2 regions of the Streptomyces sp. NPDC096205 genome follow, and region 1 is predicted to be linked to the other one. Evidence: riboswitches for the same ligand, from Rfam matches in the RefSeq annotation. Region 1 holds a riboswitch; the other holds the start of a gene.
The links. Region 1 has a riboswitch for S-adenosylmethionine ahead of ACIQ6Y_RS08505 (aminotransferase class V-fold PLP-dependent enzyme). Riboswitches for the same ligand answer to the same signal wherever they lie in the genome.
Positions count from the first base shown of each region.

Region 2: it holds a riboswitch for S-adenosylmethionine, as region 1 does, so the genes downstream of both, thrC (threonine synthase) here and ACIQ6Y_RS08505 (aminotransferase class V-fold PLP-dependent enzyme) in region 1, are expected to answer to the same signal.

Region 1 is NZ_JBIWFS010000002.1:451,731-467,216, reverse strand. Features, by position in the region: gene ACIQ6Y_RS08535 (hypothetical protein) at 1-305, opposite strand, end outside; gene ACIQ6Y_RS08530 (heme-copper oxidase subunit III) at 472-1,092, shown strand; gene ACIQ6Y_RS08525 (c-type cytochrome) at 1,172-1,984, shown strand; gene ACIQ6Y_RS08520 (Rieske 2Fe-2S domain-containing protein) at 1,981-3,039, shown strand; gene ACIQ6Y_RS08515 (cytochrome bc complex cytochrome b subunit) at 3,036-4,673, shown strand; gene trpD (anthranilate phosphoribosyltransferase) at 4,817-5,881, shown strand; SAM riboswitch class IV at 5,971-6,088, shown strand; gene ACIQ6Y_RS08505 (aminotransferase class V-fold PLP-dependent enzyme) at 6,234-7,595, shown strand; gene ACIQ6Y_RS08500 (Lrp/AsnC family transcriptional regulator) at 7,672-7,953, opposite strand; gene ACIQ6Y_RS08495 (rhomboid family intramembrane serine protease) at 7,950-8,696, opposite strand; gene ACIQ6Y_RS08490 (hypothetical protein) at 8,852-9,091, shown strand; gene ACIQ6Y_RS08485 (NYN domain-containing protein) at 9,129-10,478, shown strand; gene ACIQ6Y_RS08480 (NlpC/P60 family protein) at 10,720-11,754, shown strand; gene ACIQ6Y_RS08475 (NlpC/P60 family protein) at 11,964-12,980, shown strand; gene ACIQ6Y_RS08470 (hypothetical protein) at 13,010-14,200, shown strand; gene ACIQ6Y_RS08465 (PadR family transcriptional regulator) at 14,188-14,718, opposite strand; gene ACIQ6Y_RS08460 (MATE family efflux transporter) at 14,822-15,486, shown strand, end outside.
Region 2 is NZ_JBIWFS010000006.1:139,655-155,140, reverse strand. Features, by position in the region: gene ACIQ6Y_RS22930 (HelD family protein) at 1-745, shown strand, start outside; gene ACIQ6Y_RS22925 (copper homeostasis protein CutC) at 928-1,620, opposite strand; gene ACIQ6Y_RS22920 (maleylpyruvate isomerase family mycothiol-dependent enzyme) at 1,713-2,372, opposite strand; gene ACIQ6Y_RS22915 (hypothetical protein) at 2,430-3,074, shown strand; gene ACIQ6Y_RS22910 (GNAT family N-acetyltransferase) at 3,101-4,195, shown strand; gene ACIQ6Y_RS22905 (DUF4031 domain-containing protein) at 4,215-4,481, opposite strand; gene ACIQ6Y_RS22900 (hypothetical protein) at 4,478-4,858, opposite strand; gene ACIQ6Y_RS22895 (MurR/RpiR family transcriptional regulator) at 4,915-5,850, shown strand; gene murQ (N-acetylmuramic acid 6-phosphate etherase) at 5,964-6,881, shown strand; gene ACIQ6Y_RS22885 (dihydrofolate reductase family protein) at 6,900-7,547, opposite strand; gene ACIQ6Y_RS22880 (hypothetical protein) at 7,633-8,202, shown strand; gene ACIQ6Y_RS22875 (NADH:flavin oxidoreductase) at 8,206-9,333, opposite strand; gene groL (chaperonin GroEL) at 9,506-11,128, opposite strand; gene ACIQ6Y_RS22865 (cold-shock protein) at 11,538-11,744, opposite strand; gene ACIQ6Y_RS22860 (MoaD/ThiS family protein) at 12,196-12,471, opposite strand; gene thrC (threonine synthase) at 12,468-13,751, opposite strand; SAM riboswitch class I at 13,770-13,917, opposite strand; gene ACIQ6Y_RS22850 (glucosyl-3-phosphoglycerate synthase) at 14,076-15,020, shown strand; gene ACIQ6Y_RS22845 (trehalose-6-phosphate synthase) at 15,090-15,486, shown strand, end outside.

The DNA.
Region 1 (15,486 bases):
CTCCACGTCGCCAGCCACGCATCCTGCGGCCGCCCGATCAGCAGCAGCACGGGCGGGCAGCCGAACACCTCGTCCTTGATCTGCCGGCACATCCCCATGCCCCCCATGGGCACGGCCTCACCGTCGAACACACACACGTCGATGCCCCCGCGGTCCAGCTCGCGCAGCACCGCCGCAGGCGTCGCGCACTCCACGAACTCCACCGCGGGAACGTCCGGAGCCGGTCGTCGGCCCGTGGCGAGCCGCACCTGCTCCCGGGTGTTGGAGTCGTCGCTGTAGACCAGCACCGTGGCGGTCGGCTGCATTGTTCCTCCGAGACGTCAGCGTCGTACGGGCAGGACGGGCGGGGCCGTTGGGCCGGATGCTACTCCTGTCGTCCTCCCCCTGAACACCACGTCAACACCGGTTCGGCGGGCAGCAACACTCCGAACGGCACCCCCCGGAGTGAGGGCGGGATAAGCGACCGACATAATGTCGGTCGTGGCGACAGCAACGACAGTAGAAACCGGGCACGCGCACCCGTCGGTCAATCGACCGAACCTCACCAGCGTCGGAACCATCATCTGGCTGAGTTCCGAGCTGATGTTCTTCGCGGCCCTCTTCGCGATGTACTTCACCCTGCGATCGGTGACCGGTCCCGAGTTCTGGGCGGAAAAGGCCGAGGCCTTGAACTTCCCGTTCTCGGCGACGAACACCACGATCCTGGTGCTCTCCTCCCTCACCTGCCAGCTCGGCGTGTTCGCCGCCGAGCGCGGTGACGTGAAGAAGCTCCGGATGTGGTTCATCGTCACCTTCGTGATGGGTGCGATCTTCATCGGTGGCCAGGTCTTCGAGTACACCGAGCTGGTGAAGAAGGACGGGCTCTCCCTGTCCTCGGACCCGTACGGCTCGGTCTTCTACCTGACGACCGGCTTCCACGGCCTGCACGTGACGGGCGGTCTCATCGCCTTCCTGCTGGTCCTCGGGCGTACGTACGCGGCCCGCAGGTTCACCCACGAGCAGGCGACCGCCGCCATCGTCGTGTCCTACTACTGGCACTTCGTCGATGTCGTCTGGATCGGCCTCTTCGCCACGATCTACATGATCAAGTAGCGGGACCCGATCCACCGCGCGTTCCCGAAGCGCACATCCAGAAGCATCGACGCAGAAGATCCTGACACCGGGGTAATCCGTGAAAAAGCTCTCCGCACGACGACGCCATCCGCTGGCGGCGGTCGTCGTCCTACTCCTCGCGCTGGCGGCCACTGGGGGGCTGTACGCCGTGTTCGCGCCCGCGGACAAGGCGCAGGCCGATGAAACAGCCCAGTCCCTCACCATCGACGAGGGCAAGAAGCTCTACGCCGTAGGCTGCGCCAGCTGCCACGGCACCGGCGGTCAGGGCACCTCCGACGGTCCGAGCCTGGTCGGCGTGGGCGCCGCGGCCGTCGACTTCCAGGTCGGCACCGGCCGTATGCCGGCGGCGACCTCCCAGGGCGCCCAGGTGCCGCGGAAGAAGAACATCTACTCGCAGGCCCAGATCGACCAGCTCGCGGCGTACATCGCCTCGCTGGGCGCCGGCCCGTCGGTCCCGACCGACGAGCAGTACGGCCCGGAGGGCGCGGACATCGCCAAGGGCGGCGAGCTCTTCCGCACCAACTGCGCGCAGTGCCACAACTTCACCGGCAAGGGTGGCGCGCTCACCAAGGGCAAGTACGCTCCGACGCTCGAGGGCGTCGACCCCAAGCACCTCTACGAGGCCATGCAGACCGGCCCGCAGAACATGCCCTCGTTCCCCGACACCACGCTGTCGGAGCAGAACAAGAAGGACATCATCGCGTACCTCGACGCGGTCAACGGCGACGACACCGAGAACCCCGGTGGTCTCGAGCTGGGCGGCCTCGGGCCGGTCACCGAAGGCCTCTTCTCCTGGGTCTTCGGCCTCGGCGCGATGATCGCGGTCGCCGTCTGGGTCGCCGCTCGGACCGCAAAGGCCAAGAAGTCATGAGTAGCCAAGACATTCCAGAAGAGAACCTGCCCGCTGAGCAGGGCACCGCGCACGGCGCGGTGAGCGTCGCGGACGAGAAGAACCCGTTCGCGGACCCGGGCCTGCCGCCCCACGAGCACCGGATCCAGGACATCGACGAGCGGGCCGCCAAGCGGTCCGAGCGCGCGGTCGCCCTGCTGTTCACGGTGTCGATGCTGGCCACCGTCGGCTTCATCGCCTCGTACGTGGCGATCCCGCACGACAAGGCCGTCTTCGTCTTCCCGATCGGTCACCTCAACGCGCTGAACTTCGCGCTGGGTCTGACCCTCGGCACGGCCCTGTTCTGCATCGGCGCGGGCGCGGTCCACTGGGCCCGCACCCTGATGTCCGACGTGGAGGTCGCCGACGACCGTCACCCGATCGCGGCGTCCGAAGAGGTCCGCGCGAAGGTCCACGAGGACTTCCGCCAAGGCGCCAAGGAGTCGGCGATCGGCCGGCGCAAGCTGATCCGCAACACCATGTTCGGTGCGCTCACCCTGGTGCCGCTGTCCGGTGTCGTGCTGCTGCGCGACCTCGGCCCGCTGCCCGAGGACAAGCTGCGTCACACCCTGTGGCGCAAGGGCAAGCTGCTCGTCAACATGAACACCAACGAGCCGCTGCGTCCCTCCGACGTGGCCGTGGGTTCGCTGACCTTCGCCAAGCCCGAGGGCCTGGAGGAGCACGACCACGACTTCCAGAACGAGATCGCCAAGGCGGCCCTGATGATCGTCCGGCTCCAGCCGGAGGACATCAAGGACAAGCGCGAGCTCGACTGGTCGCACGAAGGCATCGTGGCGTTCTCCAAGATCTGCACCCACGTGGGCTGCCCGATCTCGCTGTACGAGCAGCAGACGCACCACGTGCTGTGTCCCTGCCACCAGTCCACCTTCGACCTGTCCGACGGTGCCCGGGTGATCTTCGGTCCCGCCGGTCACGCCCTGCCGCAGCTGCGCATCGGCGTGAACGACGAGGGCTACCTCGAGGCGCTCAGCGACTTCGACGAGCCCGTCGGCCCTGCCTTCTGGGAGCGCGGATGAGCACCAACCAGACCACCGACTCCCGCGCACGCGGGAAGGCACCGGCCGGCGAGCGGATCGCCGACTGGGCCGACGGCCGGCTCGGGATCTACTCCCTGGCCAAGGCCAACATGCGCAAGATCTTCCCCGACCACTGGTCGTTCATGCTGGGTGAGATCTGCCTCTACAGCTTCATCATCATCATCCTCACGGGTGTGTACCTGACGCTGTTCTTCCACCCGTCGATGAACGAGGTGGAGTACCACGGCAGTTACGTGCCGCTGCAGGGCCAGCTCATGTCGGAGGCGTTCTCCTCCACGCTGGACATCAGCTTCGACGTCCGTGGCGGTCTGCTCATCCGGCAGATCCACCACTGGGCCGCGCTGATCTTCCTCGCCGGCATGTTCGTGCACATGATGCGCGTGTTCTTCACGGGCGCGTTCCGCAAGCCGCGTGAGATCAACTGGCTGTTCGGCTTCCTGCTGTTCGTCCTGGGCATGTTCACCGGTTTCACCGGCTACTCGCTCCCGGACGACCTGCTCTCCGGCACCGGTGTCCGCTTCACGCAGGGCGCGATCCTGTCGACGCCGATCGTGGGCACGTACATCTCGATGTTCCTGTTCGGCGGCGAGTTCCCGGGCACCGACTTCGTGGCCCGCTTCTACTCGATCCACATCCTGCTGCTGCCGGGCATCATGCTCGGTCTGGTGGTCGGCCACCTGATCCTGGTCTTCTACCACAAGCACACGCAGTTCGCGGGTCCCGGCAAGACGAACAAGAACGTCGTCGGCATGCCGCTGCTGCCGGTCTACATGGCCAAGGCCGGAGGCTTCTTCTTCCTGGTCTTCGGTGTCATCGCGGCCATCGCGGCGATCGCGCAGATCAACCCGATCTGGGCGATGGGCCCCTACCGTCCGGACCAGGTGTCCACCGGCGCCCAGCCCGACTGGTACATGGGCTTCGCCGAGGGTCTCATCCGCTTCTTCCCGGGCTGGGAGATCAACCTCTGGGGCCACACGCTGGTCCTGGGCGTGTTCATCCCGCTGGTCCTGTTCGGTGTGGTGCTGATCGCGCTCGCGGTCTACCCGTTCATCGAGTCCTGGATCACCGGCGACAAGCGCGAGCACCACATCCTGGACCGTCCGCGCAACGCCCCGACGCGCACCGCGTTCGGCGTCGCCTGGATCACGCTGTACATGATCACGCTGGTCGGCGGTGGAAACGACCTCTGGGCCACCCACTTCCACCTGTCGATCAACGCGGTCACGTGGTTCGTCCGGATCGGCTTCTTCGCCGGACCGGTCATCGCGTTCATCCTCACCAAGCGGATCTGCCTCGGCCTGCAGCGCCGTGACAAGGACAAGGTCCTGCACGGTCGCGAGACCGGCACGATCAAGCGCCTGCCGCACGGTGAGTTCATCGAGGTGCACGAGCCGCTCAGCCAGGAGGCGCTGCACACGCTCACCGCGCACGAGCAGTACAAGCCGGCGGAGATCGGCCCCACGGTCGACGAGAACGGCGTCGAGCGCAAGGTGAAGGGCTCCGAGAAGCTGCGCGCGAAGCTGAGCAACGCGTACTACGGCGAGGACTCCCAGATCCCGAAGCCGACTGTCGAGGAGTACAAGGAGATCACGAGCGGCCACGGCCACCACTGATCGCTGCGCTCGCCACACAGTGAAGGGCCCCCGTCCGGTGTTCGGACGGGGGCCCTTCGCCGTGCCGTCGGCTGGATAGGGTGGGTGCAGGAGTCTTCACGACCCGGACACCGTATTTTTCTCGTACTCACTAGGAGCGGCTGATGAGCGCTGTGACCCCCGCTGGAGGCGACACCGCGGCGGGCCGTTCCTGGCCCGAGGTGCTGAACGCCCTGCTGGACGGGTACGACCTGAGCGCGGAGGCGACCGCGTGGGCGATGGACCGGATCATGCGCGGCGAGGCCACCGACGCGCAGATCGCCGGCTTCGCGGTGGCGCTGCGCGCCAAGGGCGAGACCGTCGAGGAGATCACGGGCCTGGTGCGTGCGATGTACGAGCACGCCAATGTCATCGAGGTGCCCGGCGACACGGTCGACATCGTCGGCACCGGCGGCGACGGCGCCAAGACGGTGAACATCTCCACCATGTCCTCCATCGTGGTGGCCGGCACCGGCGCGAAGGTCGTCAAGCACGGCAACCGCGCCGCGTCCTCCGCCTCGGGCGCCTCCGACGTGCTGGAGAAGCTCGGCGTCAACCTGGAGCTGACCCCCGCGCGGGTGGCCGAGGTCGCCGAGGAGGCCGGCATCACCTTCTGCTTCGCGGTGAAGTTCCACCCGGCGCTGCGTCATGTGGCGGCCGCCCGCGGCCAGTTGGGCATCCGCACCACCTTCAACTTCCTCGGCCCGCTGACCAACCCGGCCAAGGTGAGAGCCCAGGCCGTCGGTGTCGCGCACGCGCGCATGGCGCCGATCGTCGCGGGCGTCCTCGCCGAGCGCGGCAACTCCTCGCTGGTGTTCCGCGGCGACGACGGCCTGGACGAGCTCACCACCACGGCCACCTCCCGCGTCTGGGTGGTCCGCGACGGCCAGGTCACCGAGGAGTCCTTCGACCCGCGTGAGGTCGGCCTGGACCTGGTCCCGGTCGAGGCCCTGCGCGGCGCCGACGCCTCCTACAACGCCGAGGTCGCCCGCCGTCTGCTCGACGGCGAGACCGGCCCGGTCCGTGACGCCGTCCTGCTGAACTCGGCGGCCGCGCTGGTCGCCCTGGAGCCCACCGGCGCCCCGCTGGCCGAGCAGCTCCGGGCCGGCATGGCGAAGGCCGCGGAGTCGATCGACTCGGGCGCGGCCAGGCGGACGCTCGACCGCTGGGTGGCGGTCAGCAACGCCTGACCGCGACGCCTGACCGTACGACGACTGTCGTCCCGCGATCCGGACACGGGTTGCGGGGCGACGATCTTTTCGCGTACGTTCCTGTACCAGGTCATGAGTGACAGTCATGAGGCCCCGGCCGACTGTCCGGCAACCCTCCGTCCGTGGCGGGGTGCCCCGGGTGAAGACCAGGCCGCACGGCAGCAAGGCCTGCGGCAAGCGCGGACCCCTCGCGAAACCAGGGGTCCTGGGTCGTTCGAGGGAGTCTCCCGTGAGCAAGCGAATGCGTTAGGGCCGCCGAGCCCCGCCTCCGCACACCCCTTTTCCTTCCTCCCCGTACCTCTTACGGGGCCTCTCTCACGGGAGTTCCGCCATGTCCGTCTCCACCGCTGCCGCCGACCAGTCCGTTTGTGCCCCTCTGTCCGTTCTGGGCCGGGATGTCACCGTCCCGCTCGTCACCGGCGGCGAGGTCACCTACGCGGCCCTCGACTACGCGGCCAGCGCCCCCGCCCTCCAGCGGGTCTGGGACGACGTGGCCGCGTACGCCCCGTACTACGGCAGCGTCCACCGCGGCGCCGGCTACCTCTCCCAGCTGTCCACCGACCTGTTCGAGAACGCCCGCGTGACGGTCGCCGAGTTCCTGGACTGCCGCGCCGACGACCAGGTGGTCTTCACCCGCTCCACCACCGACTCCCTGAACCTGCTGGCCCGAGCCCTGCCCGCCGACTGCGAGGTCTTCGTCTTCGAGACCGAGCACCACGCCTCACTGCTGCCCTGGCAGGACGCCCGGGTCACCTACCTCGACGCCCCGCGCACCCCGCGCCAGGCCGTTCAGACCCTGGAGCGCGCCCTCGCCGACCGCGACCCGTACGGACCGGCCCTGGTGTGCGTGACCGGCGCCTCGAACGTCACCGGTGAGCTGTGGCCGGTCCGTGAGCTGGCCGCCGCCGCGCACGCCCATGGCGCCCGGATCGTCCTGGACGCCGCCCAGCTGGCCCCGCACCACCCGGTCTCCGTCCGTGACCTCGACGTCGACTGGGTCGCCTTCTCCGGCCACAAGCTGTACGCCCCCTTCGGCTCCGGCGTCCTCGCCGGCCGCGCCGACTGGCTGCGCGAGGCCGAGCCCTACCTCGCGGGCGGCGGCGCCAGCCGCAAGGTCACCCGCCGCGAGGACGGCGGCGTCGCCGTCGAGTGGCACGAGAGCGCGGCCCGTCACGAGGCCGGCTCCCCGAACGTCATCGGCGTCTACTCCATCGCCTCCGCCTGCAAGGCCCTCACCGAGGCGGGCTGGGACATCCTGGTCGCCCGCGAGGAGCATTTGATCGCCAAGGTCCGCGAGGGCCTCGCCGAGGTCCCCGAGGTGAAGATCCTCTCCCTCTTCGGCGACGACGCCCCGCGGGTCGGCGTGATCTCCTTCGTGGTCGAGGGCTGGAACAGCTCCCACTTCGCCGCCGCCCTCTCCGCCGAGTACGGCATCGGCGTCCGCGACGGCCTCTTCTGCGCCCACCCCCTCGTCCGCACCCTCCTCGGCACCGACCCCCAGACCCAGGGCGAATGCGGCGCCCCCGAGGCCGCCCCGGGCGAGAAGTCCCTCAACGCCATCCGAGTGAGCTTCGGAGCGGGCACGCCCGACGAGCACGTGGACAGGTTCGTCACCGCCGTCAAGGAGCTGGTGACGAAGGGGGCCAAGTGGACGTACCGCACGGAGGAGGGTCGCTGCGTACCAGTGCGCTAGGGGCGCGGGGAACTGCGCGAGCAACCCACGACAACCCGCAGACGCGCAAAAGCCCGCACCCCCGAGTCGGTAGGCGTCAGGAATCCAGCCCGATCGCAAAAGCCGCCTCGAGGTCATGCTGCGAGTACGTCCGGAACGCCACATGCGTGTCCGTCGCCTCGACCCCAGGAATCTTGCTGATCCGCCCAGGGATGACATCCGCCAGGTCCTCGTGCTCCCGCACCCGGACCATGGCGATCAGGTCGTACGTCCCCGTGACGGAGAAGACCTCGCTCACCGTCTCCAGCGAAGCGATCTGCTCGGCGATCTCGGGAATGCGGTCCACGCTGGTCTTGATGAGGACGATCGCGGTGATCACGGTTGGTTCTCTCCCTCACGGGCCGGCGTCGACGGGCTGGCCTTCACTCTAGTCGTACGGCCGTACCGGGCCCACGCGTAGCAGAAGCCCAGCCCGAAGCCCACCAGGTGGGCCAGATACGCCACCCCGGGCCCGTCCGGGGCGCGTCCCGCGGCGAGCCACTGCAGGGCCGCCCAGAAGGGGAGCACGACCCACGCGGGGAACCGCAGCGGCAGGAAGAACAGGAACGGCAGCAGGCTGGTCACCCTGGCCCTGGGGAACAGGGCCAGGAACGCGCCCAGCACGGCGGAGATCGCCCCGGAGGCCCCCACCAGCGACTGGTCGGAGTCGGCGTTGGCGGCCGCGTAGCCCAGCAGGGCGAGATAGCCGCAGCCGAGATAGAAGAGGGTGAACTCGATCCGCCCCATGCGTTCCTCGGTCATCATGCCGAAGACGTAGAGGAACAGCATGTTGCCGAGCAGATGCACCCAGCTGCCGTGCACGAACAGCGCCGTCGCCGGGGTCAGCGCGGAGCCCGCCGCGCCCTCGAACAGCTCGGCGGGGATCACCCCCCAGCGCCGGAAGTAGGCCCGCTGGGCGGCGAAGAGCTCCTCCCCGGAGCCGTAGGCCGGGTTCAGGCCCGCCGCCGGGCCGATCAGGAAGATCAGGCAGCACAGGCCGATCAGTGCGTATGTCATCGGCGCCGTCGGCCGCCGCATCGCCTGGGCCGCCCGCCCGGCCACCGCGCTCCAGTTGCTGACCATGACCCCAGAGCATGGCGTAACCGGACGCATACACACAGATCGCCTCGCCGCCGTGGACAGACGGGCATGGTGTCGTCGGCAGGCCGTAGGGTTACGAGCCACACGCGCCGGTAAGCCGGTGCATCACGGAGACTAGAAGGAAGCGAACAGTCACGATGACGGTTCCCCTGCCGACCGCCACGACCCGGTGGCGCTGCACCCTGTGCGGCAATCTCACCCGCTTCGATGTGACCCGCTCGTCGAAGGTCGTCGAGTACGTCCACCTCGACCTCGCCGGAGAGCCGAGCGTGGAGGAGCGCGAGGTGGTCAGTGAGACCATCGAGTCGGTGCGCTGCCGCTGGTGCAACGCGGTGGACCAGGTGGAACTCGTGGACAGGCCGGGTGCCGGCTCCTGAGGGGAGCGGGCCCCGCACAGGCATTGGGGTGTGACGGATGGTGGAGACCGCAGGCGGGGGGCCGGGCGACGGCGCCGCTGAGGTGCTCGACCGTCCGCTGCCCGACGGCGTGCGCCGCCGGGTCGTGCAGATCGTCTCGGACGGCTTCGGCGGGCTGACCGTCGCCGAACTGCCCGCCCAGCTCAGACAGTACGCCCGGTTCGCTCCGAACCGCAGGGCCAAGTTCGCGGGCAACGCGATGGCCTCCGCGCTGGAGACCGACCCGCTGTTCCGGCAGCGGATCGGCGAGAAGCTCCGCGAGGCCCAGCCCGAGCTGACCGGCGCGCTGGACGCGGGGTCGCCGCCGCCGGCCGCGGACCCGCTGGACGTGGCGGCAGCGGCCTATGTGCTGCGCCCCACCGGCTGGGTGAAGCTGGTGACGGCCGCGGGCGAGGAGGCCCTGCGCGCCGACGCCGAGCGCGCGGACGAGGAGAGCCGGGCCGAACTGGAGCGGCTGCGCGCCGAACTGGCCGCCGCCCGTGAGCACACCCGCGCGGAGACCGAGCGGCTGCGCACCGAGCTGGAGTCGGCCCGCAAGGAAGCCGAATCGCTTCACCGCAAGCTCCGCGCGGCGCTCAGCGACGTCAAGCGCGGCGAGGCCGCGCTGCGCAAGACGCACGCCGAGATGGACACCGTACGGGCCGAGAGTCATGCGCAGGTGTCCGCCGCGGAGAGTGAGGCGCGGCGGCTCAAGGCGCGTCTGGGGGAGACCGAGGCCGCCCTGGAGGCAAGCCGCAAGGCGGCCCGTGAGGGGCGCAGCGTCGAGGACATGCGGGTACGGCTGCTGCTGGACACCGTGCTCGACGCGGCGCAGGGGCTGCGGCGTGAACTCGCCCTGCCGCCGGTGTCGGTGCGGCCCGCGGAGACCGTGGACGCGGTCGAGCCGGGGCGGATGACGCCGAAGGACATCGCCGCGCGGGCGCTGAGCGAGGACGACCCGGCGATCCTGGACCAGTTGCTGGCGCTGCCGCAGGCGCATCTGGTGGTCGACGGCTACAACGTCACCAAGACCGGCTATCCGCAGATGCCGCTGGAGAAGCAGCGCCTCAGGCTCCTCGGGCAGCTCTCGCAACTCGCCGCGCAGACCGGCGCCGAGGTCACCTGTGTCTTCGACGGCGCGGAACTGGTCGCGCCGGTGCTGCTCGCGCCGCCGCGCGGGGTGCGGGTGCTGTTCTCCAAGCCGGGCATCACCGCGGACGAGCTGATCCGTCAACTGGTGCGCGCCGAGCCGCCGGGCCGGCCGGTCATCGTGGCCTCCACCGACCGTGAGGTGGCCGACGGAGTGGCCCGCGCGGGGGCGCGCCCGGTGGCGTCGGCGGTGCTGTTGAAGCGGTTCTCGAGGGGCTGAGCCGTTTGCCCCATGGGCAACGTACGCCCCATCGGCAACGTACAGGCCCATTGCCCGAATTGGCCGGGTCTTCACGCAACGTAGCGTCAAGCGCGCATCACCCCATGTGAGTTGCGGGCAAAGAATGCGCTCCGTGAGCGGATTTTTTGGGCTCAGGATTTGAACTGATCACAGCAAGGTCACTAGGTTTAGCGCTCGAACCTCCGATCGGGTGATCACTCACAAGAAGGAGTCCACCCCCGTGGCGTCCCACCGTCGACCCAAGCAGCCCAGTCGCGCACGCGTGACCGTGCTGACCACCGCAGCCGCCGCCGCCGTCGCGATCAGCGCGCAGGCCGCCAATGCCGCGCCCAGCGAGAAGCCGAGCAAGGACGAGGTCAAGGCCAAGGTCGACAAGCTCTACGAGCAGGCGGAGCAGGCCACCGAGAAGTACAACGGGGCCAAGGAGAAGCAGCAGAAGCTGCAGAAGGAGATCTCCACCGTCCAGGACAACGTCGCGCGCGGCCAGGAGGAGCTCAACGAGCTGCGCGACGGCCTGGGTTCGATGGCCAGCGCCCAGTACCGCAGCGGCGGCATCGACCCCTCCCTGCAGCTGTTCCTCTCCGCGGACCCGGACGACTACCTCGACAAGGCCTCCACGCTCGACCAGTTGAGCGGCCAGCAGGTCGAGGCGCTCGAGGACATCCAGGACAAGCAGCGCGAACTCGCCCAGCAGCGCGCCGAGGCCACCGAGAAGCTCAAGGACCTCGCCGCCACCCGCGAGGAGCTGGGCAAGAAGAAGGAAGAGGTCCAGGGCAAGCTCGCCGAGGCGCAGAAGCTGCTCAACTCCCTCACCGCGGCCGAGAAGGCCGCGCTCGCCGCCGAGCAGGAGCGCGCCAACCGCTCCTCCGAGGAGCGCGTCGACCTCGGCAGCACCGCCCCGGCCTCCGGCCGCGCGATGGCCGCCTTCCAGGCCGCCCAGAGCAAGATCGGCTCGCCGTACGTCTACGGCGCCTCCGGCCCGTCCTCCTTCGACTGCTCGGGCCTGACCTCCTGGGCGTTCGCCCAGGCCGGCGTCTCCATACCGCGCACCTCGCAGGCCCAGGCCAGCGCCGGCACGCGCATCTACAGCCAGTCCGACCTCAAGGTCGGCGACCTGGTCATCTTCTACGGCGACCAGCACCACGTCGGCTTCTATGCGGGCAACGGCCAGGTGCTGCACGCCCCGCGCACCGGCACCGTCGTGCGCTACGAGTCGATCGGCAACATGCCGTTCCAGTTCGGCGTCCGCATCTGACCCGTAAGGCTGACGCCTTCAAGATCAGGACACCGCACCGCCCGAACGGGCGAATCATCGAGGCGCGTTGTGACTCCACGCCCCGCCGCTGACCTGCGTCGGCGACGGGGCGTCACCGTGCGTGCCCGCGGAGGTCTTTGGCCGGTGGCCCGTCCCGGGGTTACTGTCTGCCGCGTTTCCAGCCGCCAGTGGAAGGAGCGCGTGCCGACGTGGGCTCTCATCGCCGCCTTGCGCCGTCCGGGTTCGACCGCGGGATCACCGCCCTGTGCGCCCTGTCCGCCGCGGCCCTCGGTGCCGTACCGGCCGCCACGTCCGCGGTGGCCGCGCCGCACGACGACACCCGGGCCGAGGTGGACCGCCTCTACACCGAGGCGGAGAAGGCCACCGAGGCCTTCAACCAGGCCGACGAGCGCGCGGACGCGCTGCGCGAGCAGGTGGGGCAGGCGCAGGACGAGATCGCCCGCCAGCAGGAGCGCATCAACTCCATGCGGGAGGCGCTCGGTTCACTGGCCGGCGCCCAGTACCGCTCCGGCGGCCTCGACCCCACCGTCGCCCTGCTGTTCTCCGAGGACCCGCGCGACTACCTCGACAAGGCCGCCACCCTGGACCGGATCAGTGCCCGCCAGGCCGGACAGCTCGACGACCTCCAGGACGCCATGCGCGAACTCGCCCAGGAGCGCGCGGAGGCGGCCGGCAAGCTCGTGGAGCTGGAGAAGAGCCGCAGGGCGGTCGCCTCCCACAAGCGCACGGTCGAGCGCAAGCTCGCCCGGGCCCGGCAACTGCTCAACTCCCTGCCGGACGCCGAGCGCGACGCCTACGGCCGTGCCTCCCGCTCCGGCCGCGCGGACCTGCCCGGCCTCTCCGAGGCCGCCCCGGCCTCGGGACGCGCCGCAGCCGCCGTGGCCGCCGCCCGCTCCGCGCTGGGCCGGCCGTACGTGTGGGGCGCCAACGGGCCCGGCGGCTTCGACTGTTCCGGCCTGATGCAGTGGTCGTACGCCCAGGCCGGTGTCGCCATCCCGCGCACCTCGGGCGACCAGCGCTACGCCGGGCGCCAGGTGCCGCTGTCCGAGGCCCAGCCCGGTGACCTGGTCGTCTACCGCTCCGACGCCAGCCATGTCGGCATGTACGTCGGCGACGGGCAGGTCATCCACGCCCCCTATCCGGGCGCCCCGGTGCGCTACGACCCTGTCGGGATGATGCCCATCGCCTCGGTGACCCGGGTCTGATCCGGCCGGACGGCCTTACGATCGGAAAGGTGGCTGGTCGAGGGCGGGTACGGGGCGCGGTGGTCGCGGCGCTCTGTGTGCTGCTCGTCTCCCCGTCCGGCTGCGCCCGGCCGACCGCCGAGGACAGCGCCCGCACCGCGGTGCAGCACCTGCTCGACCGCCGCGCCGAGGCGCTCGTGGACCACGACGCCGCCGCCTACCGGGACACCGGCGGCGCGGCGGCGTACGAGCGGCTGCGGGCCGTGCCGCTGGCCGACTGGTCGTACGAGCTGACGGGCCTGCGCCGGGACGGGGACACGGCGACCGCCGACGCCGAGCTGCGCTACCGCCTCACCGGCTACGACGCCGCCCCGGTCAGCGCCGGCCGCACCCTGCGTCTGGCGCGCGACGCGGACGGGCACTGGCGGGTGGTGTCCGACCGGCCCGCCGAGAAGGCCGCGCAGCAGCTGTGGGACCAGGGCCGGGTGGACGTGGTGCGCGGCCGGCACAGCATCGTGCTGGGCGTCGGGCGCTCGCGGGAGTCGCTGCGGGACTTCGCGGGCCTCGCCGACCACGCCGTACCGGCCGTGACCGACGCCTGGGGCGGGGAGTGGAGCCGGCGCGTGGTGGTGCTGGTGCCGGAGTCCCTGGACGGCATGGCGGGGCTGCTCGGCTCCCCGGCCTCCGCCTACCGGGGCATCGCGGCGGTGACCACCGGTGAGGTCGGCGGGTCGGGGCGGGCGCCCGCGGACCGGGTCATCGTCAACCCCGACGCGTACGGCGTGCTCGGCCCGGTGGGCAAGCAGGTCGTGCTCACCCACGAGACCACGCATGTCGCCACCCGCGCCCACACGGGCCCCGCGACCCCGCTGTGGCTGTCCGAGGGCTTCGCCGACTGGATCGGCTACCGCGGCACCGGCCGCACCCCGGCCGAGGCCGCCCCGGAGCTGGCCCAGGCCGTGACCGAGGGCCGGCTGCCGGGGGCGCTGCCGGCCGACGGCGACTTCGGCTTCGACGGCGACTCGGCCGCGCTGGCCCGGGCGTACGAGGGCGGCTGGCTGGCCTGCCGGATGATCGCCGAGCAGTGGGGCGAGGACCGGCTCGGCGCGTTCTACCGCGCGGTGGGGGAGCATCGGCAGCGGGCCGGGGCGGTGGAGGACGCGCTGGAGCGGGTGCTGGGGACGAGCCTGGAGGACTTCACCGGGCGGTGGCGGGAGTACCTGCGGGCTCAGCTCGGCTGACCGAGCAGCTCGATGGCCTCCGTCAGCCACTCCCGCTCGGCCTTCCCCGTCGCCCGGGCCACCCGCAGCATGCCCTGGCGGAACAGGTCGTCGGCCTGCTCGGCGCGCACGGGTGAGCCGTCCTCGTAGAAGAAGCTCGTCGGGGCGTCGAGGAAGTCCAGCCTGCGGCGCAGCACCGCGGCCTGTTCGTGCCGGTCGGGCAGATGGCGCAGGAAGGCGAGCAGGGTGTTGAAGCGCACCTGGTCGGTGATCTCGGTCTGCTTCGGGTGCCGCAGCCGCTCCAGCAGGTCCGCACGGCCCTTGTCGGTCAGGGACAGCACCCGGCGGGGGGCCGCGCCCGCGCCGTCCTCGGTGTGCTGGTCCAGCTTGCCCGCGGTGACCAGGCGGGTGATCGCCGGGTACAGCGCGCCGTCGCTGACGGGGCGGACATGGCCGCTGAGGGCTTTGATGCGCTCCTTGAGCTCGTAGCCGTGCAGGGGTTCCTCGGCGAGGAAGCCGAGGATCGACAGCTCCAGCACGTTTCCTCCTTGTGGTTCGCCGCGCCGTCATGCTACCTCTTATCGAGTTACCTCGTTTCGATGTAGCTCGATAAGAGGTAGCTCGACAAGAGGGGGATGCTTCATGAACGCCCACCGCAGACAACTCGTCTCGCTCGCCCACCCCGTCTACTTCTCGCTCCTGGCCTCCGTGGCCGCCGGGATCATCAACACCGTCTGGGTCGCCCGCCTCGGCGGTCCCGCCGTGGCCGCCGTGGCGGTGGCGACCAACGCCGAGAACGTGCTGCTCGGCGTCGCCCTGCTCTTCGGCTCCGGCACGACCGTGCTGGTCGCCCACGCCCGGGGCGCGCGTGACCCCGCCGCGGTGCGGGCTGCCGTGCGCGGCGGCTGGGCGGTGTTCGGGCTGATCACCCCGGTCGTGGTGACCGGCGGTTTCCTGCTGCGCGAGCCGCTGGCCCGCCTGGTGCTCGGCGGAGGTGCGGCCCTGCCGCTCGCCGTCGGCTACTTCGCGATCTCGATCCCGGGCGTCGCCGTGTTCTTCGCGCAGCAACTGGTCGACGGCATCCTCAAGGGAACCGGCGACACCAGGACCCCGATGCGGCTCGCCCTGCTCGTCAACGGCCTGATCCTTATCTGCGACCCGTTCCTCATCCACCTCTACGGCGTCCAGGGCGCCGCCGCCTCCACGGTGCTGTGCCGCTGCCTGGCGCTCGGTGTGGGGCTGATGGCCCTGCGGCGCAACGCGCTGCTGCGGAGCACGGCCGGGGTGCGCTCAGGCGCCCTGGTCCG
Region 2 (15,486 bases), on a different contig from region 1:
GAAGTGGTCGCCGGCCGACGCGGTGCTGATCGACGAGGCCACCGACCTGGTGGAGCGCACGCACTCCCTCGGGCATGTGGTGCTGGACGAGGCGCAGGACCTGTCCCCGATGCAGTACCGGGCGGTGGGCCGGCGCTGCACGACCGGCTCCGCGACGGTCCTCGGCGACCTCGCCCAGGGCACCACCCCCTGGGCGACCCGCAGTTGGGAGGAGGCGCTGGCCCATCTCGGCAAGTCCGACGCGGTGATCGAGGAACTGACCGCCGGTTTCCGTGTCCCGACCGATGTCATCACCTACGCCTCCCGGCTGCTGCCGCACATCGCGCCCGGGCTCACGCCCGTGGCCTCGGTCCGGGAGAACCCCGGGTCCTTCGAGGTCCGCGCGGCGGAGGGGGACACCGCGGTGATCGATGCCGTACGGGATTCCCTGCGGCAGGAGGGGTCGATCGGCCTCATCGCCGCGGATGCGCGTGTCGCTGCGCTGGCTTCCGCGCTGGGGTCGGCCGGGATCAGCTACCTCGATCCCGGTGAGGAGACGACTCCCGACACGCGGCTGACGCTGGTGCCGGCGTCTCTCGCCAAGGGTCTGGAGTACGACTATGTCGTGCTGGACGAGCCGCAGGCCGTGGTGGACGGGGAGCCGGACGAGCGGACCGGGCTGCGGCGGCTGTACGTGGCTCTGACGAGGGCGGTGTCGGGGCTGACCGTGGTGCACGGGGCGCCACTGCCGGTGCAACTGGGCTGACGTTCCGGGGCTGTTCGGGGGTGGTGACCGTTCGTACCGGGCTGTCCCACCGCCGTGGCTGGTCGCGCAGTTCCCCGCGCCCCCTAGGGCACGCACCCAGGGGTGACGTCCCCAGGGGCGCGGGGAACTGCGCGAGCAACCCACGATCACCCGCAGCCCGGTAGGCGCCGGAACCAGCCCCCTCAGTCCGCGTCCAGCACCCGCCGCCACTCAGCCACAGCCGACACCGACACCACCCCCGCCCAACCCGCCGAGCGAGCCGCTCCGCCGATGTGGAACGCGTCGATCCCCGCCTCCCGCAACCGCGGTACGTGCTCCAGCTGCAACCCGCCCCCCACGAGGATCTGCTGCTCGTACCCCGGCTCGCCCTGCCGCGCGGCCTCCGCCACCAACGTGGGCAGGCCGTCGTCGACCCCGGCGGCCGCGCCTGCGGTCAGGTAGGTGTCCAGGCCGGGCAGCCCGTCGAGCTGCTTGCGCAGGGCGTCCCGGTCCGCGGCCCGGTCGATCGCGCGGTGGAAGGTCCAGGGACACCCGTCCAGCTCGGCGACGACCCGCTCGACGGCGTACATGTCGACCCCGCCGTGGGCGTCCAGGAAGCCGAGGACGAACTCGCTCGCCCCGGCCCCCCGCATCCGATGCACGGCGTCGACCAGCAGGCCGACCTCCCCGGCGGCGAACCCGCCCGCGAGCCGCAGCATCACGCGCAGCGGGATGTCGACGGCGGCGCGGATCGCGGCGACGGTCGCAGCCGGCGGGGTGAGCCCGTCGGCGGCCATGTCGGTGACCACCTCAAGGCGGTCCGCGCCTCCGGCCTGGGCGGCGACCGCGTCCTCGGCGTCGAGGGCGATCACCTCCAGGACTGCACGCGTGCTCATAGGACCCCTTCCGTCGGTGTTCCCTGGAGCGGCTACAGGTCTAGTCCAATCTCAGGGTACGTCGGGAAGGCGCCGGGCCGCGAGATCGCCCTTCAGCCGAAGATGTTCAGTTCGGCGGCCTCGACCCCGGCCAGCTCGTAGGAGGCCCCGCTCAGCGGCCGCCCGGCGTACAGCCGGACCAGCGTCGGCGCGTCCCCGATGTAGCGGGCCGGCGTCCGCTCACCGCTGGCCTCGCCCAGCCGCAGCGGCTCGTCGGCGTCGTCCAGGTCGGCGTGCAGCGGCACGTGCCCCTTGGCCCGGGTCAGCCAGGCCAGCAGGGCGAGGGCGTGCGGGAGGCCGGGGCCCGCGTAGGCACCCGGCTCGCCGAAGGCCTCGCGCACGTCCCCGGCGTGCACCCACTCCCCCAGCGCGACCATGTCCAGCCGTCCGCCCGCCTTCACGATCGCCGCCCCGGCCTCGGTCATCCCGCGCTCCAGCTCGTCGACGACCTGCTGGTTGCTCCACCCGGCCCGCTCGGCGATGTCCCGGTCGTTCGAAGCGGGCGAGAACACGCCCTCCTCGAACCGGCCCTCCACCACCCGCATCAGCGCCGACGAACAGTGCGCCAGCACATCCCGCACCGACCACCCCGGACAGGCGGCGGTGGGAATCGCGAAGTCCTCCTCGGGGCGTCCCCGCAGCAGCGGGATCAGCGCGTCCCGCTCCGTGACGAGCAGTCGTCCGGGCAGTTCCGGGTCGTGTACCTCAGCCATGTCAGTCATACGGCCACGCTAGGCGGGGCCCGTCGCCCCACGCGGGAGAATGGCCGCATGGCCGATCTCGACGTCCTGCGTGCCCGTTTCGCCCGTGCCCTGGAGGGCGCCCGCGGTCCCGGCGGTGGCCCCGACCCGGCGCCGTACGCCGACAACCTGCTCACCCGCTGGCAGGAGCCGCAGCGGCACTACCACACGCTCGCCCACCTGGTCGCGGTGCTGGACCACGTCGACACGCTGGAGCGGTACGCCGCCGACGCGGACGTCGTACGGCTGGCGGCCTGGTTCCACGACGCGGTGTATCTGCCGGACCGCTCGGAGAACGAGGAGCGGTCGGCCCGGCTCGCCGAGCGCGCGCTGCCCGAGGCGGGGGTGTCCGACGTCAGGACCGCCGAGGTGGCGCGGCTGGTGCGGCTGACCGTGACGCACGACCCGGGCGAGGACGACTTCGACGGGCAGGTGCTGTGCGACGCGGACCTGGCGGTCCTGGCCTCGCCGCCGTCGGCGTACGCCGCGTACACCGCCGCCGTACGCGAGGAGTACCACTTCGTGCCCAACGACGCCTTCCGCGCGGGCCGTTCGGACATCCTGCGCCAACTTCTCGAACTGCCACGGCTGTTCCACACGCCCTTCGGGCAGAAGCACTGGGAGGCGACGGCCCGCTACAACCTGCGCGGTGAGCTGGAAATGCTGTCGACCTGAGGCGAGGGGCCGCCTAGCCTGCCCGCATGCGATTCATGGGTGCGGAACGGGCGGAAGAGGCGGTCGCGAGCTGCGCGGCACTGCTGCGGACGGTGGTCGGGGAGGACTGGTCGGGCACCAAGGCCGCGGGCCTGGAGTGGAGTTGCCGGGAGACGGTCACGCACATCGCCAGCGACCTCATCGGGTACGCCGGCAACCTGGCCGGACGGCTCAAGTCGTCGTACGCGCCCTTCGACATCACCGTCGACGGCGACGAGAACGGCGACTACAAGGCGGACAACGCCGGCCAGATCGAGGTCGTCGAGGTCATGGGCGCCCTGTTCTCGGCGACCCTGCGCACCACCCCGCGCGCGGCGCGCGGCTTCCACCCGTACCCCTTCCGCAGCGCGAACCGCGACGGATTCGCCGCGATGGGCATCGCCGAGGTGCTGCTGCACACCCATGACATCGCCCGCGCCTTCGACACGCCCTACGAGCCGCCCGCCGAGGTCGCCGAGTACGTCCTGACGACCATCTTCCCGACCGTCCGGCCGGGCCCGGCCCCGTGGCCGACCCTGCTGTGGGCGACCGGCCGCGGCGACCTGCCGGGCCGCGAGCCGGTCACCGGCTGGCGCTGGTCCAACAACCACGTCATCCGGGCCGACCGCCTCGCCCTGGAGGGCGTCACCCCCGCCGCCGCGGCCGACCTCCACAGCGGCGGCGACGGCGGCTTCGACTGGGTCGAGGACGGGCCCTTCGACGGCACCCGGGTCGCCTCCCAGATGCTGTGGCAGGCGTACGAGGCGGGGGTGCACCGCCCCGAGTTCGGTGTGTACGTCCTCGTCCGCGAGGAGGACGACCGCGCGGTCGGCGGCATGGGCTTCCACGGCGCGCCGGACGAGCAGGGCCGGGTGGAGGTCGGCTACGACCTCGCCGAGTCCGCCCGCGGCCAGGGCTACGCCACCGAGGCGCTGGGCGCGCTGACCCGCTGGGCGCTGGACCGCGAGGACGTCACGACGCTGGTCGCCACCGTCGACCGGGACAACCTCGCCTCCCAGGCGGTCGTCACCCGCACGGGCTTCGTCCAGGTCGGCGAGAAGGGCGACGCCGGCGAACTGCTGGTGTTCGAGCTGAAGGGCTGACGGGCCGGCGGGCTGACGGCTACGAGCTGTTGTTCTTCCTGCGCCGCAGCCCGGCGCCGTGCAGCAGCCGCACCACCTCGCGGCTGCTGACCTCCACGGCGCCTGCCCGCACCACGTCCCGGTAGCGGTGCGCGGGGATGTCGTAGTGGTCGCGTTCGAAGGCGCGGCGCGGCACGCCCAGCCGGTCGGCGAAAGTGTGCAGTTCGTCGTAGGAGACATCGCTGACCAGGTGGGACCACATCCGGCCGTGCCCCGGCCACTGGGGCGGGTCGATGTAGACGGTCACGAGGACGTGGCCCCGCCGGCCGCGCCCAGCGTGCCGACCCGGGCCACCCGCACCCCGGCCTTGTGGCACACCCAGTGCGGGTCGGGGCCCAGTTCGGGCTCGACGTCCAGCGAGTGCGGGTCGCCCGAGCCGCACACCGGGCACAACGGCCAGCGCCCGTACCGCTCCAGGAGCGCGTCCTGGACGTCCTGGGCAACCAGCCCGGCCACATAGTGGGCGCCCTCCGGCCACTGCTCCACCCACCAGCGGCGCTGCGCGACGGACTCCTCGACCAGTGAGACGACGTCCGCCTCGGCGACCCGTCCCGCCATGAGGTCGGCGAGCACCAGTGCGCGGGCAGCGTGCAGGGCCTGTTCCAAGGGGCTGAGGGCTTCCATAGCTCCCATTGTGCGCACTCTTGACCGCGACACCGAGCCGAAAATATCTTTCACGGGTGACCCGTGTAGTGAAGGAAACTTTCTCCCCGTCGGGCGGCAGCTCCTCCTCGGGCGGCGACACCCCGCCCGCTCCGGCCGCCCTCGCCGCCAAGGTCCGCACCCTCGCCCCCTCGATGACCCGCTCCATGCAGCGTGTCGCCGAGGCCGTCGCGAGCGACCCGGCCGGCTGCGCGGCCCTCACGGTCACCGGCCTCGCCGGACTGACCGGCACCAGCGAGGCGACCGTCGTGCGCACCGCCCGCCTGCTCGGCTACCCCGGCTACCGCGACCTGCGCCTCGCCCTCGCCGGCCTCGCGGCCCAGCAGCAGTCGGGCCGCGCGCCCTCCATCACCACCGACATCGCCGTCGACGACCCCATCGCGGACGTGGTGGCGAAGCTGGCCTACGACGAACAGCAGACCCTCGCCGACACCGCCGCCGCCCTGGACACCGTGCAGCTCGGCGCCGCCGTCACCGCGGCCGCCTCCGCCCGCCGCATCGACGTCTACGGCATAGGCGCCTCCGGTCTGGTCGCCCAGGACCTCACCCAGAAGCTCCTGCGCATAGGCCTCATAGCCCACGCCCACAGCGACCCCCACCTCGCGGTGACCAACGCGGTGCAGTTGAGGGCGGGTGACGTGGCGATCGCGATCACCCACTCCGGCTCCACCGGGGACGTCATAGAACCCCTCCGCGTCGCCTTCGAGCACGGCGCCACGACCGTCGCCATCACCGGCCGCCCCGACTCCCCGGTCACTCAGTACGCCGACCACGTCCTGACGACGTCCACGGCCCGCGAGACAGAGCTGAGACCGGCCGCGATGTCGTCACGGACCAGCCAACTCCTCGTCGTGGACTGCCTGTTCGTAGGCGTCATGCAACGCACCTACGAAACGGCGGCCCCGGCCCTGGCGGCGTCGTACGAGGCACTGGCACATCGCCATCGCAGGTGAAGTGGATGCTGTCAGGGGCGCGGGGAACTGCGCGACAAGCCACAACAAACCGGCACCCGACCACAACGAACAACCCCTACGGTCTTAGTTGAACCCGGAGAGAGCCGCCCCCCATGACTCCCGAAGACCTCCACCTGGACACCCTCACCACAGAAGCCTTCCGCCCGGAACTCGCGGAGATCGACCGCCTCCCCACCCTGGAGATCGCGCGCCTGATGAACACAGGGGACACGACGGTCCCGGCCTCCGTGTCCCGGCACCTGCCGGAAATCGCCAGAACCATCGACGCCGTGAGCCACCGCATGGCAACCGGAGGCCGCCTGATCTACGCCGGCGCCGGCACCGCCGGCAGACTCGGCGTCCTGGACGCCTCCGAGTGCCCGCCGACCTTCAACACCGACCCCGCCCAGGTCATCGGCCTGATCGCGGGCGGCCCCCAGGCGATGGTGACCTCCGTCGAGGGCGCGGAGGACTCGAAGGAGCTGGCGCGGGCGGACCTGGACGCCCTCAAGGTCGCCCCCGACGACACGGTGATCGGCATCTCGGCCTCGGGCCGCACCCCGTACGCCGTGGCGGCGGTGGAGCACGCCCGGTCGCTGGGCGCCCTCACGGTGGGCCTGTCCTGCAACACGGGCAGTCCGCTGGCGGCCGCCGCCGAGCACGGCATCGAGGTCGTGACGGGCCCGGAGCTGATCACCGGCTCGACGCGGCTGAAGGCGGGCACGGCCCAGAAGCTCGTCCTCAACATGATCTCGACGATCACGATGATCCGGCTGGGCAAGACCTACGGGAACCTCATGGTCGACGTACGGGCCTCCAACGAGAAGCTGCGCGCCCGCTCCCGCCGTATCGTCGCGCTGGCCACCGGGGCCACGGCCGACGAGATCGAAGCGGCGCTGGCGGCGACCGACGGGGAGGTGAAGGACGCGATCCTCACCATCCTCGCCGACGTGGACGGCCCGACGGCCGCCCGCCTGCTGGAGGAGTCGGGCGGCCACCTGCGCGCGGCGCTGTCGGCGACGAGCGGCTGACCCAGGGCTCGGCCGCGCTCACTTCCGCCAGAACAGATGGTGCGTGACCCCGCTGGGGCTGGGCACGACCTCCAGGTGGAAGCGGTCGAGGAGCTCGTCGGGAGACTCCCAGAGCCGTACGCCCGAGCCGAGTTTCACGCCCGGGGAGACGGCCACGTGCAGCGTGTCGACGAGGTCGGCGTCCAGGAACTCCCGCACGGTGGTGGCGCCGCCGCCGAGCCGCACGTCCTTGCCCTGCGCGGCCTCCCGGGCCAGCCGCAGGACGGTGAGCGGATCACCGTCGACGAAGTGGAAGGTCGTGTCGGACAGGGTGAACGAGGGCCGCGGGTGGTGCGTCATCACGAACACCGGCGTACGGAACGGGGGCTCGTCGCCCCACCACCCCTGCCACTCGTGGTCCTGCCACGGGCCACGCTGGGGCCCGAACTTGTTGCGCCCCATGATCTCGGCGCCGATGTTCCGGGCGAAGTCACGTGTGAAGTAGTCGTCGAGGCCCCGGCTCCCGCCGGGGTCGGTCCGGTTGGGCCAGCTCGCCGTGGCCCCGGCCCACGAGAACATCGCCCCCGGATCGGCATGCCCGAACGGCCTCTGAAGGCTCTGCCCCTCCCCGGAGGCGAACCCGTCGCTCGAGACACAGAAATTCTGGACGCGCAGCAGCTGACTCATGTGGCTCCTCCTGAAGTCGTCTCCAGGACTTGAGACCGGGAAGCCACCGGAAACTCATCGGCGGCACCTCCTATCCTGGGACAACATGAACCACGCCCAGCTCACCGCCCTAGGCCGTGCCCTGCGTCTCCTCGGGGAGCACGGGGAGGCGCTGACCGCCGACACGCCCGATGCCAGGCTGCACGAGGTGAAGGGGGATCTGCGACGGGCCCTTGACCTGCTGGAGGAGGGCATCAGCACGGCAGCACCCGCCACGCGCTGTGCCGAGCACCCGAACGGGCCGGTCGACAGCGCGGCGCCCGATCTGTGCCTGCTGTGCGAGACGCGGCGCAGGGCGGCCCGGCGGGCCGAGATCAACGGTCCGGCCGCGTCCCGGCCCGCGGAGAACGCGCCGTCCAGGTACGGGGTGCGCGGCGACCGGCCGCAGCCCCAGCAGCGGTGGCTGCCGGAGCTGTGGAACGGCCAGGAGTGGCAGCTGTGCGGCACGCCCCGGCGGGACCGCCGCGAGGCGGAGCTCTACCTCGCGGCCCAGCGCCGGGGCCCCCGGGCCGCGATGGCGTACCGGCTCGTCCACGAGTTCACCGACTACGAGGTGCTGCGTGTCTGGGGCACCCCGGTCCGCGTCGACATCGAGCCGCTGAACGGCAGCCTGTGAAGGTCAGCTGAGGGTCTTCAGCGCGGCGGCGTCGTACGGCTTGAGCTCGGCCGTCCGGTCGGCGAGCACCTTGGCCGCCCACTCCGGGTCCTGGAGCAGCGCGCGGCCGACGGCGACCATGTCGAACTCGTCGGACTCCAGCCGGTCCAGGAGGTTGTCGATGCTGCCGAGCGGCGCGCCCTCGCCCTGGAACGCCCCGATGAAGTCGCCGTCGAGGCCGACCGAGCCGACGGAGATGACCTGCTTGCCGGTGAGCTTCTTCGTCCAGCCGGCCAGGTTCAGGTCGGAGCCGTCGAACTCGGGGAGCCAGTAGCGCCGGGTGGAGGCGTGGAAGACGTCGACGCCGGCCGCCGCGAGCGGGGTGAGGACGGCCTCCAGCTCCTCGGGCGTCTCGGCGAGGCGGGCGGTGTAGTCCTGCTGCTTCCACTGCGAGTAGCGGAAGATGACGGGGAACTCGGGGGAGACGGCCTCCCGCACCGCGGCGACGATCTCGGCGGCGAACTTGGTGCGGGCCACCGCGTCACCGCCGTAGGCGTCGGTACGGCGGTTGGTGCCGGCCCACAGGAACTGGTCGACGAGGTAGCCGTGGGCGCCGTGGATCTCCACGCCGTCGAAGCCGATGCGCTCGGCGTCCGCGGCGGCCCGCGCGAACGCGGCGACGACGTCGCCCAGGTCCTGCTGGGTCATGGCCTTACCCGTGGGCTCGGCGCCCGCGGTGACCAGGCCGGAGGGGCCCATGGCGGGGGCGTCGGGGAACGGGCCGTCGCCCTGGTTGCGGACCATGCCGATGTGCCACAGCTGCGGGACGATCGTGCCGCCGGCCGCGTGCACGTCCTCGGCGACCTTCGCCCAGCCCGCCAGCTGCTCCTCGCCGTGGAAGCGCGGGACGCGGCGGCTGTTGCCGGCCGAGTCGTGGCCGACGTAGGTGCCCTCGGTGACGATCAGGCCGACGCCGGCCGCGGCGCGGCGGGCGTAGTAGGAGCGCACGTCCTCACCCGGTATGCCGCCCGGGGAGAACATGCGGGTCATGGGGGCCATCACGATCCGGTTGGGGACGGTGAGGCCGTTCAGCGTGATCGGCCGGGACAGCACCGCGGCGGCGCGGGAGGCGGGGGACTCGGTGACGCTCACGTGGGGGCTCCTCAGGTCGTGCGCCGGTGAAACCGGTCGGTATGTGAGTGCGCATTCTTGCAGGTTCTTAAGTACCTGCCTATGACCCCGGACACGCCGAAGGGCGGCACCCCCTGTCGGAGACAGGAAGTGCCGCCCTCGTGCGCAGGACTGCCGCTGATCCTCGGGAGGATCAGAAGTCCATGTCACCGCCCGGCATGCCGCCGCCGGCCGGCGCAGCGGCCTTCTCCGGCTTGTCGGCGATGACGGCCTCGGTGGTCAGGAACAGCGCGGCGATGGAGGCGGCGTTCTGCAGGGCAGAGCGGGTCACCTTCGCCGGGTCGATGATGCCCTCGGCGATCATGTCGACGTACTCACCGGTCGCGGCGTTGAGGCCGTGGCCGACGGGAAGGTTGCGCACCTTCTCGACGATGACGCCACCCTCGAGACCACCGTTGGCGGCGATCTGCTTCAGCGGGGCCTCCAGCGCGAGCTTCACGGCGTTGGCGCCGGTCGCCTCGTCACCCTCGAGCTCCAGCTTCTCGAAGACCTGGGAGGCCTGCAGCAGGGCCACGCCACCACCGGCGACGATGCCCTCCTCGACGGCCGCCTTCGCGTTGCGAACGGCGTCCTCGATGCGGTGCTTGCGCTCCTTGAGCTCCACCTCGGTGGCGGCACCGGCCTTGATGACGGCCACGCCGCCCGCGAGCTTCGCCAGGCGCTCCTGGAGCTTCTCGCGGTCGTAGTCGGAGTCGCTGTTCTCGATCTCGGCGCGGATCTGGTTCACGCGGCCGCCCACCTGCTCCGAGGAGCCGGCGCCGTCGACGATGGTGGTCTCGTCCTTGGTGATGACGACCTTGCGGGCGCGGCCCAGGAGGTCCAGGGTCGCGTTCTCCAGCTTGAGGCCGACCTCCTCGGAGATGACCTCGCCGCCCGTGAGGATGGCGATGTCGCCGAGCATGGCCTTGCGGCGGTCACCGAAGCCCGGGGCCTTGACGGCGACGGACTTGAAGGTGCCGCGGATCTTGTTGACGACCAGGGTCGACAGGGCCTCGCCCTCGACGTCCTCGGCGATGATCAGCAGCGGCTTGCCCGACTGCATGACCTTCTCCAGGAGCGGGAGCAGGTCCTTGACCGAGGAGATCTTGGAGTTGGCGATGAGGATGTACGGGTCCTCGAGCACCGCCTCCATGCGCTCCATGTCGGTCGCGAAGTAGGCGGAGATGTAGCCCTTGTCGAAGCGCATGCCCTCGGTGAGCTCGAGCTCCAGACCGAAGGTCTGCGACTCCTCGACGGTGATGACGCCTTCCTTGCCGACCTTGTCCATCGCCTCGGCGATGAGCTCGCCGATCTGCGTGTCGGCGGCGGAGATGGAGGCGGTGGAGGCGATCTGCTCCTTGGTCTCGACCTCCTTGGCCTGGTCGAGCAGCGCACCGGAGACGGCCTCGACGGCCTTCTCGATGCCGCGCTTGAGAGCCATCGGGTTGGCACCGGCGGCCACGTTGCGCAGACCCTCGCGCACGAGCGCCTGGGCGAGAACGGTGGCGGTGGTCGTACCGTCGCCGGCGACGTCGTCCGTCTTCTTGGCGACTTCCTTGACCAGCTCGGCGCCGATCTTCTCGTACGGGTCCTCGAGCTCGATCTCCTTGGCGATGGAGACACCATCGTTGGTGATCGTGGGGGCGCCCCACTTCTTCTCGAGGACGACGTTGCGACCCTTGGGGCCGAGCGTCACCTTGACGGCGTCCGCGAGCTGGTTCATGCCGCGCTCGAGGCCGCGCCGCGCCTCCTCGTCGAACGCGATGATCTTGGCCATGTGAAGTGGTCCCTCCAGGACTGGGGGTGATTCCTTCGGACCGCGCCCGCGCCCGCGACGGACGGCCTGCCTGCCCCGTGGTTCCTTGCCCCACTTGGCCTGCGGCCTCACCGACCCGGTCCTTCGTTGTCACTCTCACCTTCAGAGTGCTAACGCAATGATTAGCACTCGCCCCCTGCGAGTGCAAGCGGCTCTCGGGGTTCGGGCCGGGGGGATCAGCCGCAGGCGCGGGGTTCGGGCCGGGGGGATCAGCCGCAGGCGCGGGGTTCGGGCCGGGGGGATCAGCCGGAGGCGAACAGGACACGGGCGAGCGGCACGTCCAGGAGACTGCGGGCAGGACGAAGGGCCCGCACCCCGGGAGGTGCGGGCCCTTCGAAGAAGAACGTCGCGCAGTGAGTCGACGCGTGCTTCAGCTGGTCGCCAGCCGGACCATGTCCGCCTGCGGCCCCTTCTGGCCCTGCGAGATCTCGAAATCGACTCGCTGGCCTTCTTCCAGGGTGCGGTACCCGTCCATCTGAATCGCGCTGTAGTGGACGAAGACGTCCGCACCACCGTCGACCGCGATGAAGCCGTACCCCTTCTCCGCGTTGAACCACTTGACGGTGCCCTGAGCCATGCCTAACTCCCCTATTACTGGCCCTTGCACAGATCCACACTTCGCGGACCCGGGTCAGACCTCACCCCCCATTGGCCGGGGGCGTGCGCCGGAACGCGTCGACCGCGGCTGAATGTATCTGTCCAACTGCCGTCTGCAACAGGTCAATCGGACGAGAATTCAGGACGCAGGCGTTCGGGAGTTTGCCAAGAATTCACCCTGTTTCAGGGCAAGTCGGGCCGCACATAAGGAGCGAAAGGCGCAAAACCGCCGGGCACTTTGGCTGCTTCTCGTCGGTTCTCGACGGATCCTCGAGCGGACTTCATATGCACCCGGCATACGGAGGCGGCGGGCTTCCCCAACTCTACCGTGCTCAACCATGCAGAATTGCCCCCTCCGCTTCTCTCACGGAGGGGGCAATTCGATGAACTCTCGGTGACCACCCTTACCGAAGGTAATGGGCGGGCGGGTCTCAGCCGCCGGCGACCGCCGGAATGATGGAGACGCCGGCCCCGTCCGGGGTCGCGGTCTCCAGCCCCTGCTCGAAGCGCACGTCGTCGTCGTTGACGTACACGTTCACGAACCGGCGCAGCTTGCCCTGGTCGTCGAGCACCCGGGCGGCGATGCCCGTGTGGTTCTTCTCCAGGTCGGCGATGACCTCGGCGAGGTTCGCGCCCTGGGCGGGAACCTCGGCCTGACCGCCGGTGTAGGTGCGCAGGATGGTGGGGATGCGGACGGTCACGCTCATGCGAGGCCAGCCTCTCGGAAGGAGTCCAGGTTGGGGCGGATGGTGGCGGTCAGACCGGTACCGGCCACCGCGTCGAGGGTCTTCAGGCCGTCACCCGTGTTGAGGACGACGGTGGTCAGCGAGGGGTCGAGGACACCGCTGTCGATCAGCTTCTTCGTCACGCCGACGGTCACACCGCCGGCCGTCTCGGCGAAGATGCCCTCGGTCCGGGCGAGCAGCTTGATCGCGTCGACGATCTGCTCGTCGGTCACGTCCTCCACAGAACCGCCGGTGCGGCGCGCGATGTCCAGGACGTACGGCCCGTCGGCCGGGTTGCCGATGGCCAGCGACTTGGCGATGGTGTCCGGCTTCTGCGGGCGCACCACGTCGTGCCCGGCCTTGAAGGCGGTGGACACCGGCGAGCAGCCCTCGGCCTGCGCACCGAAGATCTTGTACGGCCTGTCCTCGACGAGCCCGAGCTTGATCAGCTCCTGGAGCCCCTTGTCGATCTTCGTCAGCTGCGAGCCCGAGGCGATGGGCACCACGATCTGGTCGGGCAGCCGCCAGCCGAGCTGCTCGCAGATCTCGTACGCGAGGGTCTTGGACCCTTCCGCGTAGTACGGGCGCAGGTTGACGTTGACGAAGCCCCAGCCCTCGCCCGCCGGGTCGCCGATGAGCTCGGAGCAGAAGCGGTTGACGTCGTCGTAGTTGCCCTCGATGCCGACGAGTTCGCCGCCGTAGACCGCGGCCATGACGACCTTGCCCTGCTCCAGGTCGTGCGGGATGAACACGCACGAGCGGAAACCGGCACGAGCGGCGGCGGCACCCACCGCGCCGGCCAGGTTGCCGGTGGAGGAGCACGAGAGGGTGGTGAACCCGAAGGCACGCGCGGCCTCGAGAGCCTGCGCGACGACCCGGTCCTTGAAGGAATGAGTCGGGTTGCCGGAGTCGTCCTTGATGAACAGCCCGCCGGTCACGCCCAGCTCGCGCGCCAGGTTGTCTGCCTGCACGAGCTTGGTCCAGCCGGGGTTCAGGTTGGGCTTCTCGGCCACGTCGGCGGGCACCGGCAGCAGCGGCGCGTACCGCCAGATGTTCGCGGGGCCGGACTCGATCCGCTTGCGCAGCTCTTCGGCGTCGTAGGAGGAGAAGTCGTACGCGATCTCCAGCGGTCCGAAGCACTCCTCGCAGGCGAAGAGGGGTCCGAGGGGCACCTGGTGCCCGCACTCGCGACAGCTCAGGGCGGCGGCCGGCCCGAGGTCGACGGTGGAATCGGTGGAGGTTGCAACAGTCTGCGCAGCCATGTGAGGCGAGGCCCTTTCTCCTCATCTTCCTCACGACGCATCTCGCCGTGAGACGGATTTGGCACCTTCCCTAGCCGGGAGCCTCGCTGCACGAATGTCAGGAGAACCGACTGGAGGGTTGCCGGGGCTTCATCGGGCCGTATCCCTCTGCCCCTCTGGATGAGCGGTATGGAGTTGTCCACGCGGAGGACCCCCGACATGCGATGGTCATCAGCGTTGTTCAAGACTGTAACCGAAGGCCAGGACAGTTGAGATAGCCGTCCGAACCGCGAGATGGATCACTTCCGACCCCCTCGCCGAGAGAACGCAGAGGAGCCGCAGGCTGTGCTGGAAGAAGTCGAGCGCTGGCTGACCACTCGCTCCTGGTCCGTCACCGACCGCCCGCTCCACCAGATCCTGGCCGCGAAGCGCGCGAGCGGCCTGAGGGTCTCCGTCGTGCTGCCCGCGCTCAACGAGGAGGAGACGGTCGGCGACATCGTCGCGATCATCCGCCACGACCTGATGCAGCAGGTCCCCCTCGTCGACGAGATAGTCGTGGTCGACTCGGCCTCCACCGACCGCACCGCGGAGGTCGCCGCAGCGGCAGGCGCCAAGGTCGTCCACCGCGACGACATCCTCCCCCGCATCCCGTCCGTCCCCGGCAAGGGCGAAGTGCTCTGGCGCTCGCTCCTCGTCACCAGCGGGGACATCGTCTGCTTCATCGACGCCGACCTGAAGGAGTTCTCCTCGGACTTCGTCTCCGGCATCGTCGGCCCCCTGCTCACCGACCCCGACGTGGACCTGGTCAAGGGCATGTACGACCGCCCCCTGGCCGGCGCCCAGGGCCAGGGCGGCCGCGTCACCGAGCTGATGGCCCGCCCCCTGCTCAACATGCACTGGCCCCAGCTCGCCGGCTTCGTCCAGCCCCTGGGCGGCGAGTACGCGGCCCGCCGCAGCCTCCTCGAACAGCTCCCCTTCCCCGTCGGCTACGGCGTGGAGCTGGGCATGCTCGTGGACTCCCTGCACCTGGTGGGCCTGGACGCCCTCGCCCAGGTCGACGTCGGCGTCCGCAAGCACCGCCACCAGGACGGCCAGGCCCTGGGCCGCATGGCGGCGGCGATCTACCGCACGGCCCAGCTCCGCCTGGCCCGCGGCCACCTCATCCGCCCCGCCCTCACCCAGTTCGAACGGGGCGAGGACGGCTTCGAGGCCCGCACCTACTCCGTGGACACCGAGGAGCGTCCGCCGATGCTGGAGATCGCAGAGTACGCGTCACGCAAGGTCGCGTGACGCCCGAACTCTCCGTATCCGGCTGATACGCGCGTTTGAGCGTTTCCGGGCCGGGCTAGGTTGAGGGCTATGGCTTCCACGCACGGTGCACAGGTGCTGGTCGCGTCCAACCGCGGCCCGGTCTCGTACGAACTGCGCGAGGACGGCGCGCTGCACGCAAGACGCGGCGGTGGCGGACTGGTCTCCGGCCTCTCCGCGATCGGCCCGGACGCCGGCGCCCTCTGGGTCTGCTCGGCCCTGTCCGACGGCGACCGCGAGGCCGTCCGCCGCGGCGAGGGCGAGCCGGGCGTCCGCATGCTGGACATCCCGGCCGACGTCCACGCCGACGCCTACAACGGCATCGCCAACTCGGTCCTCTGGTTCGTCCACCACATGCTGTACCAGACCCCACTGGAACCGGTCTTCGACGAGGACTTCCGCCGCCAGTGGAGTTCCTACGAAACCTACAACCGGGCCTTCGCGGAAG